3 regions of the Anaerorhabdus sp. genome follow, and region 2 is predicted to be linked to each of the others. Evidence: predicted binding sites of a transcription regulator. Region 2 holds the regulator's gene; each other region holds the start of a gene.

What was found. The regulator Rex, encoded in region 2, represses fermentation and respiration genes when NADH is low (regulators of the CRP and FNR family bind a similar motif). The targets are predictions, from matches to a motif close to GTGAANNNNTTCAC.
Region 1: adhE (bifunctional acetaldehyde-CoA/alcohol dehydrogenase) is a predicted target of Rex. The motif match lies at 2,676-2,689, and genes of this name have one in related genera.
Region 3: RSB60_RS05320 (phosphoglycerate kinase) is a predicted target of Rex. The motif match lies at 2,019-2,032, and genes of this name have one in related genera.

Annotation. Positions count from the first base shown of each region.
Region 1 is NZ_JAVXGL010000049.1:6,489-10,765, forward strand. It holds gene RSB60_RS07755 (hypothetical protein) at 1-195, opposite strand, end outside; gene RSB60_RS07760 (hypothetical protein) at 757-2,511, shown strand; gene adhE (bifunctional acetaldehyde-CoA/alcohol dehydrogenase) at 2,704-4,277, shown strand, end outside.
Region 2 is NZ_JAVXGL010000080.1:3,113-7,389, forward strand. It holds gene RSB60_RS09580 (LicD family protein) at 1-299, opposite strand, end outside; gene asnS (asparagine--tRNA ligase) at 375-1,757, opposite strand; T-box leader at 1,795-2,001, opposite strand; gene RSB60_RS09590 (redox-sensing transcriptional repressor Rex) at 1,995-2,618, opposite strand; gene tsaD (tRNA (adenosine(37)-N6)-threonylcarbamoyltransferase complex transferase subunit TsaD) at 2,671-3,678, opposite strand; gene rimI (ribosomal protein S18-alanine N-acetyltransferase) at 3,675-4,121, opposite strand; gene tsaB (tRNA (adenosine(37)-N6)-threonylcarbamoyltransferase complex dimerization subunit type 1 TsaB) at 4,123-4,277, opposite strand, start outside.
Region 3 is NZ_JAVXGL010000025.1:19,553-23,829, reverse strand. It holds gene tpiA (triose-phosphate isomerase) at 1-744, opposite strand; gene RSB60_RS05320 (phosphoglycerate kinase) at 746-1,945, opposite strand; gene glgA (glycogen synthase GlgA) at 2,181-3,614, opposite strand; gene glgD (glucose-1-phosphate adenylyltransferase subunit GlgD) at 3,623-4,277, opposite strand, start outside.

The DNA of each region.
Region 1 (4,277 bases), on a different contig from region 2:
TAGGAATTTTTCTGTAGTTTCCTTACCTGATTTATCTATTGATGCTGAAACAACTGACATTTCCATTAAATTTTCATAAGCATTATTATCTGACTTTTGATTTTCGAGTGTCGGTTTTTTACTTCCATCACTATTACATCCTACAAGTCCAACAATCAATAATGAACTTACGATTACTTTTATAATTTTTCTCATTTTATTCTCCTCATTTAGTTTTATCCAATAATTTAATATTCCACAATTAACTCTTCAATGAATCTATGCCCAAATTCATTGACATTGAATTTAATAAGGTACCTATATTTATTGTAGTTCCTTAAATATTTAAACCCATCCTAGGTTTTGTAATTAGAAATTCTAAAATCATATCTGTCATTTCACCAGTACCCAACACATCACGATCTGATTTTATAAGTCCCTCTTGAATAGACTCTTTTGCAATTATCCATCCTTTTGGAAGGTCAAATCGTAGGTTTAATGTTTCACTTACATATGTATTATCTTCTCATCTTCTTTTTTCATAATCAGTTACTACTTTTTCTTCTCTATCCTTTCATTATGTTTTCTATCACTTCATAAGTTCTTCATTTATATTTTTTTGAATTTCAAAAAGTGATAAATAATTATTCCCCGTTATTAATAGATACATAATGTATGCAGTTGGTTCACATTTTTTATTTTTAAGAATGTGACAATAGCACAAGAAACTTCTTCGTGTATAATAGTAATATGTATAAATGAGAGAGACTAACGTTGATGAAAACTAAATATATGAATTCTTTATTTACAATTATATTTTGTTTATTGGTAGCATTTGTTTTTTGCTATCCCTTTTTAAATGGATCTATTCTTATTGGTCCAGATACTGCATTTCATATCAATCGTATCGAATCGTTAAGTATTGCTATAAAGAATAATGATATCTTTCCACGGATTTTCTATCATCAAAATTTTAATTTTGGATATGGTAGTCCTATGTTTTATTCCATTTTCTTTCTCTATTTTCCAGCATGGTTAAGAAATCTTGGAATAAGTATTTATGACACTTATCATATCTTCTTATTTACTTGTGCATTCTTTGCATCACTTACAATGTTTAAATGTGCCACGCTTGTTTTAGGAAAAAAACGAAATCTATATAGTTGCTTAACCGTTTTATTTTATATTTGGAATTGTTTCTATATTTCTGACTTTTATAAACGGGGTGCTGTTGGAGAAATCCTTGCATTCATTTTCTTACCTATTGCAATCATGGGGATGTATCATTCTGTGCATGGAAATATCAAGAAACATTATTACCTTATCATTGGTTTCTGTGGTTTACTTCTTTCGCACAATATTACTTTTATCATTACCGTGATTTTATATGCTTTTTATCTAATGATTAATATTAAAACATTACTCGCTGATAAAAGACGGCTAATAACAATTGTGTGTATTGGCGGTTTAGGAATTCTAATGACTTGTTTTTTTACATTCCCACTTCTTGAACAACTTGCTAGTGGTGATTATCGTATACATTCTTATTTTGGAACAGAATCACTTTCTAATTTAGCACTTGATATTAGTGCGGTATTTGATTTTAGAACCGACTCTTCAAATTATTTATGCGATTCTGTTGGTCCTTTCTTACTATTACTTCCGCTTTTTTATCCGTTTGTTAGAAAGCAATCAAAATCAAGATTAGCTACCTTTCTTGTTGTAGCTGGATATATTATGGTTTTCATGACTACAAAATACTTTCCTTGGGGATTATTCCAATTTCTAAGTTTCTTGCAATTTCCAACACGTTTGCTCGTACCAGCAACTGCGTGTCTTGCTTTGGGGGCAGGTTACACCATTGCAAATCTTCCATTAAAAAAAGGGATTAAGCTTCAGTTTACCAAAATGTTACTGGTTATTGTGTTGATTACAAATATTCTTCAACTCTTTGGCGTACTTACTTCGCCTGGTTTAATTACTCGTCCTACAACTGCAGAAGAAATCAAAAATGATGAACAATTTCTAAAACGTTCTGAATGGTACAACTTGTTAGAACTATCTACCCCTGATTATCTTCCAGCAGATACTTCAATTAACTATCGTGAATACAAATCGAAAATTGTTTCAAACAATGAAGAGAAAGAACGTGAACCAATTTCATATAATGAATACAACAATTTTGTATTCACGTATGGCTATATCAATAATGGTGCTTATTACATCATGCCACTAACCTACTATAAAGGTTATATTGTTGATATTTATGATGGAGATCAACTTATAGAGACATTGGATGCAAAAATGGATCCTGAAACTGGACTAGTTCGTTTTGAACCGTCTGCATATTCCAGTGAAAGCAATGAAGTCATCTTTAAAGTCTATTATAAAGGGACTACATTACAGGTTGTTTCTGCTTGGATATCAATCATAACTGCCCTATCTTATATAGTGGCTACAATCATTAATCATTTCTATAGTTCATTTTTAAAAACTTCCTTAAAGTCTAAAAAAGTATTAGGGAAAAAATAATCACAACCAAATTGGACTGCTTACTCGCAGTCTTTTTTATTGTATTTTCATTATGTAAACGGTATCAAAAAAACTTTTTAAAAATGAAAACGGTTACTTGTGATTTTTTTAACTTTAGTTGTTTACACAGCTTTTTCCTAGTGCTATACTTCATTCGGTAGTAAGTGAATACTTTCACAATAGGAGGAAATTATGGCTGTTAAAAAAACTACAAAGAAAGCAACTGCACCAAAAGTAACTGAAGTTAAGAAAGCTGCTCCAGTACAAGAAACAGTTGGTAAAACAAACGTCCCTGAAGTAAATGAAAAAGTAGCAAAAGCATTAGTCGCTTTAGACAAATATGCAAATTACGATCAAGAAAAAATTGACTATATCGTAGCGAAATGTTCTGTTGCCGCATTAGATAAACATGGTGATTTAGCAAAATTAGCCATTGAAGAAACAAAACGTGGTGTCTTCGAAGATAAAGCAACAAAAAACTTATTCGCTTGTGAATATGTAGTAAATCATATGCGTCACCTTAAAACTGTAGGTGTTATTTCTGAAGATGAAGTTCAAGGTTTAACTTACATCGCTGAACCAGTTGGTGTTGTAGCAGGTGTTACTCCAGTAACTAACCCTACTTCAACAACAATCTTCAAATCACTTATTTCATTAAAAACAAGAAATCCTATTATCTTTGGATTCCATCCAAATGCACAAAATTGTTCTGCTGCAACAGCTAAAGTAATTTATGATGCTGCCATTGCTGCTGGTGCTCCTGAAGATTGTATTCAATGGATTGAATATCCAAGTATGGAAGCAACAAATGCATTAATGAATCATCCAGATGTAGCTACAATTCTTGCTACAGGTGGAAATGCCATGGTTAAAGCAGCTTACTCTTGTGGTAAACCTGCATTAGGTGTTGGTGCTGGTAACGTTCCTGCTTATATTGAAACAACAGCTGATTTAAGACAAGCTGTTAATGATATTTGTTTATCTAAAGCATTCGATAATGGTATGATTTGTGCTTCTGAACAAGCTGCTATTATTGATAGAGAAGTTTACGATGATGCAATTGAATTATTCAAAGGCTACAATGTTCACTTCGCAAATAAAAAAGAAAAAGAATTATTAGAAAAATTCATGTTCGGTGTAACAGCCTATTCTAAAGATGTTGCTTCTGCAAAATTGAATCCAGTTGTTGTAGGACGTCCTGCTGCATGGATTGCTGAACAAGCAGGTTTCACAATTGATCCTAAAACAAGTATCATCGGTGTTGAATGTAAAGAAGTTGGTCCAAACGAACCAATGACAAGAGAAAAACTTTCTCCAGTATTAGCATTCTTAAAATCTACTTCTGTAGAAGATGGTCTTGATAAATCTGAAGCAATGGTAATGTTCAATGGTATTGGACATAGTGCTGCTATTCATACAATGAATTCTGACCTTGCAAAACGCTTTGGTGAAAGAATTAAAGCATGTCGTATTATTTGGAACTCTCCAAGTACTTTCGGTGGTATTGGTAATGTTTATAACTCATTTATCCCTTCACTAACTTTAGGATGTGGATCATATGGTCATAACTCAGTATCAGATAACGTTAGTGCTATCAACTTGTTGAATATCAAGAAAATTGGTAAAAGGAGAAATAATATGCAATGGTTTAAAGTACCATCTAAAATTTACTTTGAAAGAGATTCAATCGAATATCTACACTCTATGCGTGATGTTGAAAGAGTATTTATCGTTACTGACCGTTCAATGGTTGATTTAGGATATGT
Region 2 (4,277 bases):
TAACGTCTATCTGTATCGAAACATTGAAATGTATATTGCTCTGGCAATTCTTTCTTCAATACTTGGATAAAACGCACATAATCTTCTCTCATCATTGCGATATCTGCATCATCATCCCAAGGAATGAATCCCTTGTGACGTACAGCTCCTAAAGCAGATCCACCATTAAGAAAATAAGGAATGTTATTTCTTTGACATATTTCATCAATATCCTTCAACATACCTAATAGTACATTTTGTACATCGGCGACTGTTATCTCAGATCCATCCGATTTTGTTTTTAATACATATCTCTCCATAAAAGCACCTCGACTACTATTGTAAAGCATTCTTACTATAAATGAAAGTAAGAAAAAGATGCAGTTCCCTGCATCTTAAAAGTTTAAATTTCTTGGAGTTCGTGCGAATGGTATAACATCACGAATGTTTTGCATACCTGTTACATACATAATAAAGCGTTCAAAACCTAGACCAAATCCAGCATGTTTACATCCACCATAACGGCGTAAGTCTAAATACCATTCAAGTCCTTTTTCATGAACATTCATTTCTTTCATTCTTTCTTTTAAAACATCAATTCGTTCTTCACGTTGTGAACCACCAACTAATTCACCTACTGATGGTACAAGTAAATCGCATGCTGCAACTGTCTTTTGATCATCATTCACACGCATATAGAACGCTTTAATATCTTTAGGATAATCAGTTAAGAATACTGGTCCATCGACTATTTTTTCACAGATATAACGTTCATGTTCAGTGTTTAAATCCATACCCCATTCAACTTTATTATCAAACTTAACTTCAGCTTTTAATAAATATTCAATTGCTTCTGTATATGGCATACGCACAAAATCTGAAGTACGCACTTTTTCTAAACGTTCAAGTAAAGTCTTATCTACAAATTCATTAAAGAATTTCATTTCTTCTGGACAGTTATCAAGTAAATACTCAATACATGATTTAACCATGTCTTCAATTAAATCCATATCATCTTGTAAATCAGCAAAAGCCATTTCTGGTTCAATCATCCAGAATTCACTTGCATGCGTTGTTGTATTTGAATTTTCAGCACGGAATGTAGGTCCAAATGTATACACATCACGGAACGCCAATGCGAAAGCCTCTGCTTGAAGTTGACCAGAAACTGTAAGACTTGCTTTTTTACCAAAGAAGTCTTCTTCATAGTTATCGTCTTTACGTGTTGTTACAGTAAATACCTCACCTGCACCTTCTGCGTCATTTCCTGTGATAATTGGAGCGTGAACATAAACAAATCCTTGATTTTGGAAAAATTCATGAATTGCCATGGCTAACGCTGAACGCACACGAAATACTGCATTAAATGTGTTTGTACGTGGACGTAAATGTCCAATTTCACGTAAGTATTCAAATGAATGACGCTTCTTTTGTAAAGGATATTCACTATCACAAGAACCTTCTAAGATTACTTCTGTAAGTTGCAATTCAAATGGTTGTTTTGATTCAGGTGTCAAAACAAATTTTCCAATTACTTGAAGTGCTGTCCCTGTTAAATATTTGCCAACTTCTCCAAAGTTGTTTAATGTTGGTGTATATACTAATTGACAGTTCTTAAAATAAGTACCATCGTTTAATTCAATAAATCCCACTGAACCATTATTACGATTTGTACGCACCCATCCTTCGCATTGTACATACTCAATTTGGTCAATTTCCATACTTTCGCCAGATATCGCTAAATCATAAAGCTCTCTGACTGTCATAAATGTAAGCATCTTTTCTTACCTCCTTATAATATAAAAACGTTCCTAAACAAGGAACGTTTAATTAACGTGGTGCCATCCTATTTCGCATAGAATTCTATGCCTTTTAAACGTTAACGCCGTCAACGAGGTTGTCTACTTAATTCTCCAACCTAGCTCCAAAAGTGTTACGAATCCATGTCTCTTTTTCTAGTTACACCAACCCTAGAATCTCTTTGAAAGACAACACAGCTCACTCTTTTTTCATCGCTAATCTTTTAACGCATTTGTCTCAAATACAAGTTCTTGTATACTTGAAACAACATCTACAGTTTTTACAACAATATTCTCAGGGACTTGAAAGTGCTCATGAGTAAAATCTACTATACCAGTAATTCCATAAGAAATCAAGGTATTCACGGTTTCTTGTACATTGTTTGAAATACATAAAATCGCAATACGACAACCTTCTGGTAATTTTTCTTTTAAGTCATTCATATTATAAACCGGAACTGATGAACCTGTTACTGCCTCTGGATTTATATCAAATGCACATACAATTTCTCCAACTACATTATTCCAACGATTATAGTTTAATAGTGCCTTACCTAAATTTCCAGCTCCTACAAGTATGATTTTTTCATCGAATCCTAATCCAAGTTGATCACTAAAAATCTGAATCAAGCTTTCAACATCATACCCAAATCCTTGCTTACCTAGATTCCCTAAAAATGAAAAATCACGGCGTATTGTAGTAGATTTTATTGATACACATGTAGCCAAATCTTTTGACATTATTCGTTGAACACCATCACCTTGAAGCTTGCGTAAAGCTTTCAAATAGATAGGATAACGTTGCAAAGTTGCTTTTGGAACATTCTTATTTTTTTCCATTTTTATCACCATAATTAATATATCATAATTAGCAAGTTTGTGAAAGATTTATTTAAATGTTCATCTCTTTACAAGGATTTGCACTACAATCTAAGCTTCCAAAAAACTTGTGTTTGAATGCAGTATTACCTGCTGCACCAATCATTGCTGCATTATCAGTACAACACCAAAGTGGTGGTATTGTTAGGTGTACATCTGAATATTTTGCCATTGCTTCAATCATTTTTTCACGCAATCGTGAATTCGCTGCAACGCCACCTGCTAAAACAACTTGCTTGGGATGCATTAACTCAACCGCTTTACAGGTCTTTCCTACAAGTGTATCTAAAGCCGTTTCTTGGAAACAATATGCTAGATCAGCTTTATTAATTTCTTCACCCTTCTTCTCTTCTCGTTGAATCAGTTGAAGTACTGCAGATTTTAATCCTGAGAATGAAAAGTCTAATTCTTTTTCTGTTTTAGGAGTAGGTAAAACATAATGTTTATTACCTTCTTTAGCCAATTTATCAATAGCTGGACCTCCTGGATAAGGAAGACCAAGTACTCGTGCAACTTTATCATATGCTTCACCAATGGCGTCATCTTGTGTTGTTCCTAAAATATCAAAAGACCATTCATCTTTCATGAAAACTAATTCGGTATGTCCTCCTGATACAACAAGTGCTAATAATGGGAATGTTAACTCATCGACAAAGCCATTCGCATAAATATGCCCAATAATATGATGAAGAGGAATTAATGGTTTATTGTACATCCATGCGAGTGTTTTTGCGGCTTGAACTCCCACATGCAATGATCCAATTAATCCAGGCCCTTGCGTAAACGCAATTGCATCAATATCATCCATCGTTACTTTAGCTTGTTCCATCGCTTCCGCTATTACTACAGAAATATTTTCTACATGAATACGTGAAGCTACTTCTGGTACAACTCCACCAAACTTCTTATGTACATTGATTTGACTTGATACGATATTTGAAAGAATTTCATTACCATTTTTTACAATTGAACATGCAGTTTCATCACAGCTACTTTCAATTGCTAATATTATTTGTGTCATAGTTTACCTCCAATTGCCTTCATCATTAAGAAAGCGTCTTCGTGATTATCACTATAATATCCTTTACGAATATTAACTGTAATATATCCATATTTCGTATATAAATTTTGTGCTGCAATATTACTTACACGCACTTCTAACGAACAAGTTTCACATCCATTTGCGACAGAAACTTCTTCAATTTTTTCCATTAACAAAGATGCATAACCTTTACCTTGGCAATCTTTTGCTACACCTATCGTTGTAATCTGTGCCTGTTCATAAAGATTCCAAATACCACAATAGCCAACAACTTCATTATTTTCTTCTACAACAAAGTAATGGGCAAATTCATTTTCTATAAGTTCTCTTTTGAAGTCTTCTTTTTTCCAAGGTAAAGAAAAAAGTTCGGCTTCTAACTGTTCAACGCGATCTAAATCACCTAAATCCATACTACGAATCATATTACTTAACCAAATATTCTTCTTGTGATTTTAGATATTCAGGAACAAGACAATGGATATTTTCTACTTTTTCCCATTCATCTTTTAGTTCAAGAAAAGCCGCCGCTAAATTTGGATAAGAGTCTTCCATTCCTAGTAAAGAAGTATCTCCTACAA
Region 3 (4,277 bases), on a different contig from region 2:
TTATTTTGTAGCATCGATAATTGCAGTGAATGAATCTACTTTTAATGAAGCCCCACCAATTAATGCACCATCGATATCTTCGCAAGCCATGTATTCTTTGATGTTTTCAGGTTTAACTGATCCACCGTATTGAACACGAACACCTTCTGCTGCATCATCACCATACATTTTACGAACTTGGTCACGAACGATTGCGCAACAGTTTTGAGCATCATCTTTACTAGCAGATTTACCAGTACCGATAGCCCAAATTGGTTCATAAGCAATTACAATGTCTTTAACACAATCAGCGCACATGTCAGCTAAGCTTCCAGTCAATTGATCACGGATAACTTTTTCAGTTTGCCCTGCATCATATTGTGCTTCTGTTTCACCGATACATAGGATTGGTGTAATTCCAGCTTTAACTAAGCGTTTAGCTTTCTTATTAACTGTTTCATCTGTATCTCCAAACATCGTACGACGTTCAGAGTGACCAATGATACAATATTTAACATTTAATTCTTCTAACATTGGTACACTTACTTCTCCAGTAAATGCTCCATTGTCTTCAAAATGGCAATTTTCTGCAGCAATGATTAAATTCTTTGCAGTAGCCGTTGCATCTTTAAGTGCTGTGAATGGAGCACCTACTCCATAATCAGCAGCATCATGTAAAACTGGTTCAATTGCATTGATGAATTCAACTGTTTCTTTACATGTTTTATTCATCTTCCAGTTTCCAACAATAATTGGTTTTCTCATTTTATGCTTTCTCCTGAATAATTGCGATACCAGGAAGTTCTTTACCTTCCATGTATTCTAGTGAAGCTCCTCCACCAGTTGAAATATGACTAAATTTGTCTTTGAATCCTAAGTTAATTGCAGCAGAAGCAGAATCTCCTCCACCGATAACTGTCATTGCATCTGGTAATTCAGAAATTGCTTTACAAATTTCAATTGTACCTGTTGCAAATTCAGGTTTTTCAAATACACCCATAGGTCCATTCCATACTACTGTATGAGCACCTTGTAATTCATTTTTAAATAATTCGATTGTTTTAGGTCCAATATCAAGTCCCATATAACCATCTGGAATTGCATTGATTTCTACTGTTTTAATATCTGTTGGATTTTCAAAGTCATTTGCAACAACAGCATCCACAGGAAGAATTAATTTTCCATTACCACGAGCCATGAAATCTTTAGCCATATCCACTTTATCAGCTTCAAGTAATGAAGTTCCTACGTTATGTCCTTCAGCAACTGCAAATGTGAAAGCCATACCACCACCGATAATTACTTTATCAGCGATTGTTAATAAGTTTTCAATAACTGCAATTTTGTCAGAAACTTTAGCTCCACCTAAGATAGCAACTAATGGACGTTTTGGATTGTCGATAGCAGCACTTAAGTTTTCAATTTCTTTTTGAACTAAGAAACCACAAGCACTTGGTAAGTGTTCAGCAATTCCTACTGTAGAAGCGTGCGCTCTATGTACTGATCCAAAAGCATCAGATACAAATAAATCACCAAGTTTAGCCCAATAAGCAGCTAATTCAGGATCATTTTTACTTTCACCTTTTTCATAACGAGTATTTTGAATTAGGATAATTTCTCCTTCATTCATGTCAGCAACAGCTTTTTCTAAAACCTCACCACGTGTTTCAGGTACAAATGTTACTTTATTTGACACAAGTTCAGCTAAGCGTGCTGCAACCGGAGCCATATTGTTTTTCTTTTTTCCAGCTTCACATTTTTCTGGATCTTTATGATCAATTTTTCCTAGATGTGACATAAGAATAACTTTAGCACCATGTTCAGTTAAATAGTTGATTGTAGGAAGAGCAGCTTGGATACGATTATCATTTGTAATCACTCCATCTTTTAAAGGTACGTTGAAGTCAACACGTACTATGACACGTTTGCCCTTTACATCTAAATCTTTTACAGTTTGTTTTGCCATGCAAATTTTCCTCCTTTTTGCTCTTAAATTATAGCACCGAAATGAAGTTTAAGTAAACGGTAAAAACATCTTTGTGTATCTTTTCACAAATTGAAAACGCTTACTTTCAAACTTCCTCTTTTTTAATTGAATTATGCTTAATACTTTTCTAAAAAACACTTTGTATCCCTAATCATTTTTTACCTTTTAATACTCATTTTTTGATAATAAAAAGTAGAAGCAATTAAGCCTCTACTTATAGTATTTCATATAACTCTTGATATAGATTTGCACTGTATTCCCAACTAACATCTGTATTCATTGCATGTTGCACTAATTCTTTCCATCCTTCAGGATTCATGTAATAAGTATCACATGCAAATTTTAATGTATGAACTAAATCATCACCACTAAATGCCCAAAAACTAAATCCATTGCCTTCATTTGTATATTGATTGAATGCATGTACAGTGTCGCGCAATCCACCTGTTTCTCTTACAAGCGGAAGTGAACCATAACGCATTGCAATTAATTGTCCAATACCACAAGGTTCATATAGTGATGGCATTAAGAATAAATCACAGCCAGCATAAATTTGATGCGCTAAATCTTCATTATATCCACAATAGTAAACTGCTCTACGTTTGTATTTTTCTTCCATGTAACGGAATGTACTTTCAGCATCTTCTTCTCCAGTTCCTAATACTACAAACTGAATATCGAGTCCCATAATATCCGCTAATCTTTCAGCAATGAGATATACTCCTTTTTGATATGTAAGACGTGATACCATTCCAATCATTAATACATCTGGTGCTTCTCTTAAGCCTAATGCTTTTTGAACAGCAAGCTTATTATCTTTTTTACCTTTAGCTACATTCTTCGCTGTATAGTTCTTCGCAAGTAGCTTATCTGTTTGTGGATTCCATTCAGTTACATCAATGCCATTTACAATACCCCATAAATCATGTTGGCGATATCGAAGTATTTCATCAAGATGTTCACCATATTCAGGTGTTAATATTTCTTTTGCATATGAAGGCGAAACAGTAGTTACTTTATCTGAATACACAATGCCTGTCTTCATAAAACTAATACCACCATCATAACGCATTGATCCATCTTCATAATATTTGAATGATAAACCTAGGCAAGACCCTAAAATATCTTTAGGAAAGTTCCCTTGGAATGCTAAATTGTGAATTGTATACACATGTTTAACTTTATCAAAATGCCAATCACTACCATAGTGAATCTTCGTAAGTGCTGCTAGCATTCCAGTATGCCAATCATGTGCATGTAAAATATCTGGATAGAAATCAATCATTTTGCACATTTCTAAAATTGCTTTTTGGTAGAATGAAAATCTTTCTCCATCATCTGGAAAACCATATAATCCATCTCTTTCAAAATAAGCTTGATGTTGAACAAAATAATAAACTACACCATCAACTTCAGTTTGAAAATAACTTGCTGGTTGATCAATCCACCCACTCTTTATTTGTAATGTTCCCAAATATTCAAGTTGATCAAAATATTTATCCGCAATTTTTTTGTAAAGTGGTAATACGACACGTACGTCATATTCTCTTTGCTTAAGTATTTTGGGTAATGACCCAATAACATCAGCCAATCCACCACTTTTAATAAAAGGTAATCCTTCTGCTGCCGCAAATAAAATTGATTTCATAAAGCCTCCTAAATTCGATCTCGACGTTTAACGTAAATTGGTGCTTCTGGTGTTCCCACTAATTTCTTAACATGATGAACAATTGCACTCTTATCTACAATTACAGTATCTAGTTTAGCACCTTCACCAATAAATGCGCCAGGTAAAATAATGCAATTCTTAACTACTGCACCTTTTTTAATTGTTACATTACGACCGATTACACAATTTTCAACGCGACCTTCAATCAAGCACCCATTAGATACAATGCTTCCTTTTACAGTTGCATCAATTGAATAACGTGTTGGTGGTGAATCATTTGTCATTGTATGAATTGGCCAATAGTCTACAAATAATTCAGATGCTAAATCTGGACAACGTAGTTCCATACTTGCTTTATAGTAAGCTGGTAGTGAATTTATACATGCTACATAACCACGTACTGGATATCCCACCATTTTCAATTCATCATATACTTCTTTCAAAATATCTTTAAACCAATAAAGTGCACTTGTATTTGCCGCACGATTAATAAGTTCAATAAATAAGCGTCTGCTCATTACATATGTTTCAAGTGAAATAGCACGAGTTTTATATTTACCACGATTTTCTTCAATACCATTTACACGTTTTTCTTTATCCATTGATAATGTATCACAACCAATAAATTCATGCTTAGCTGTA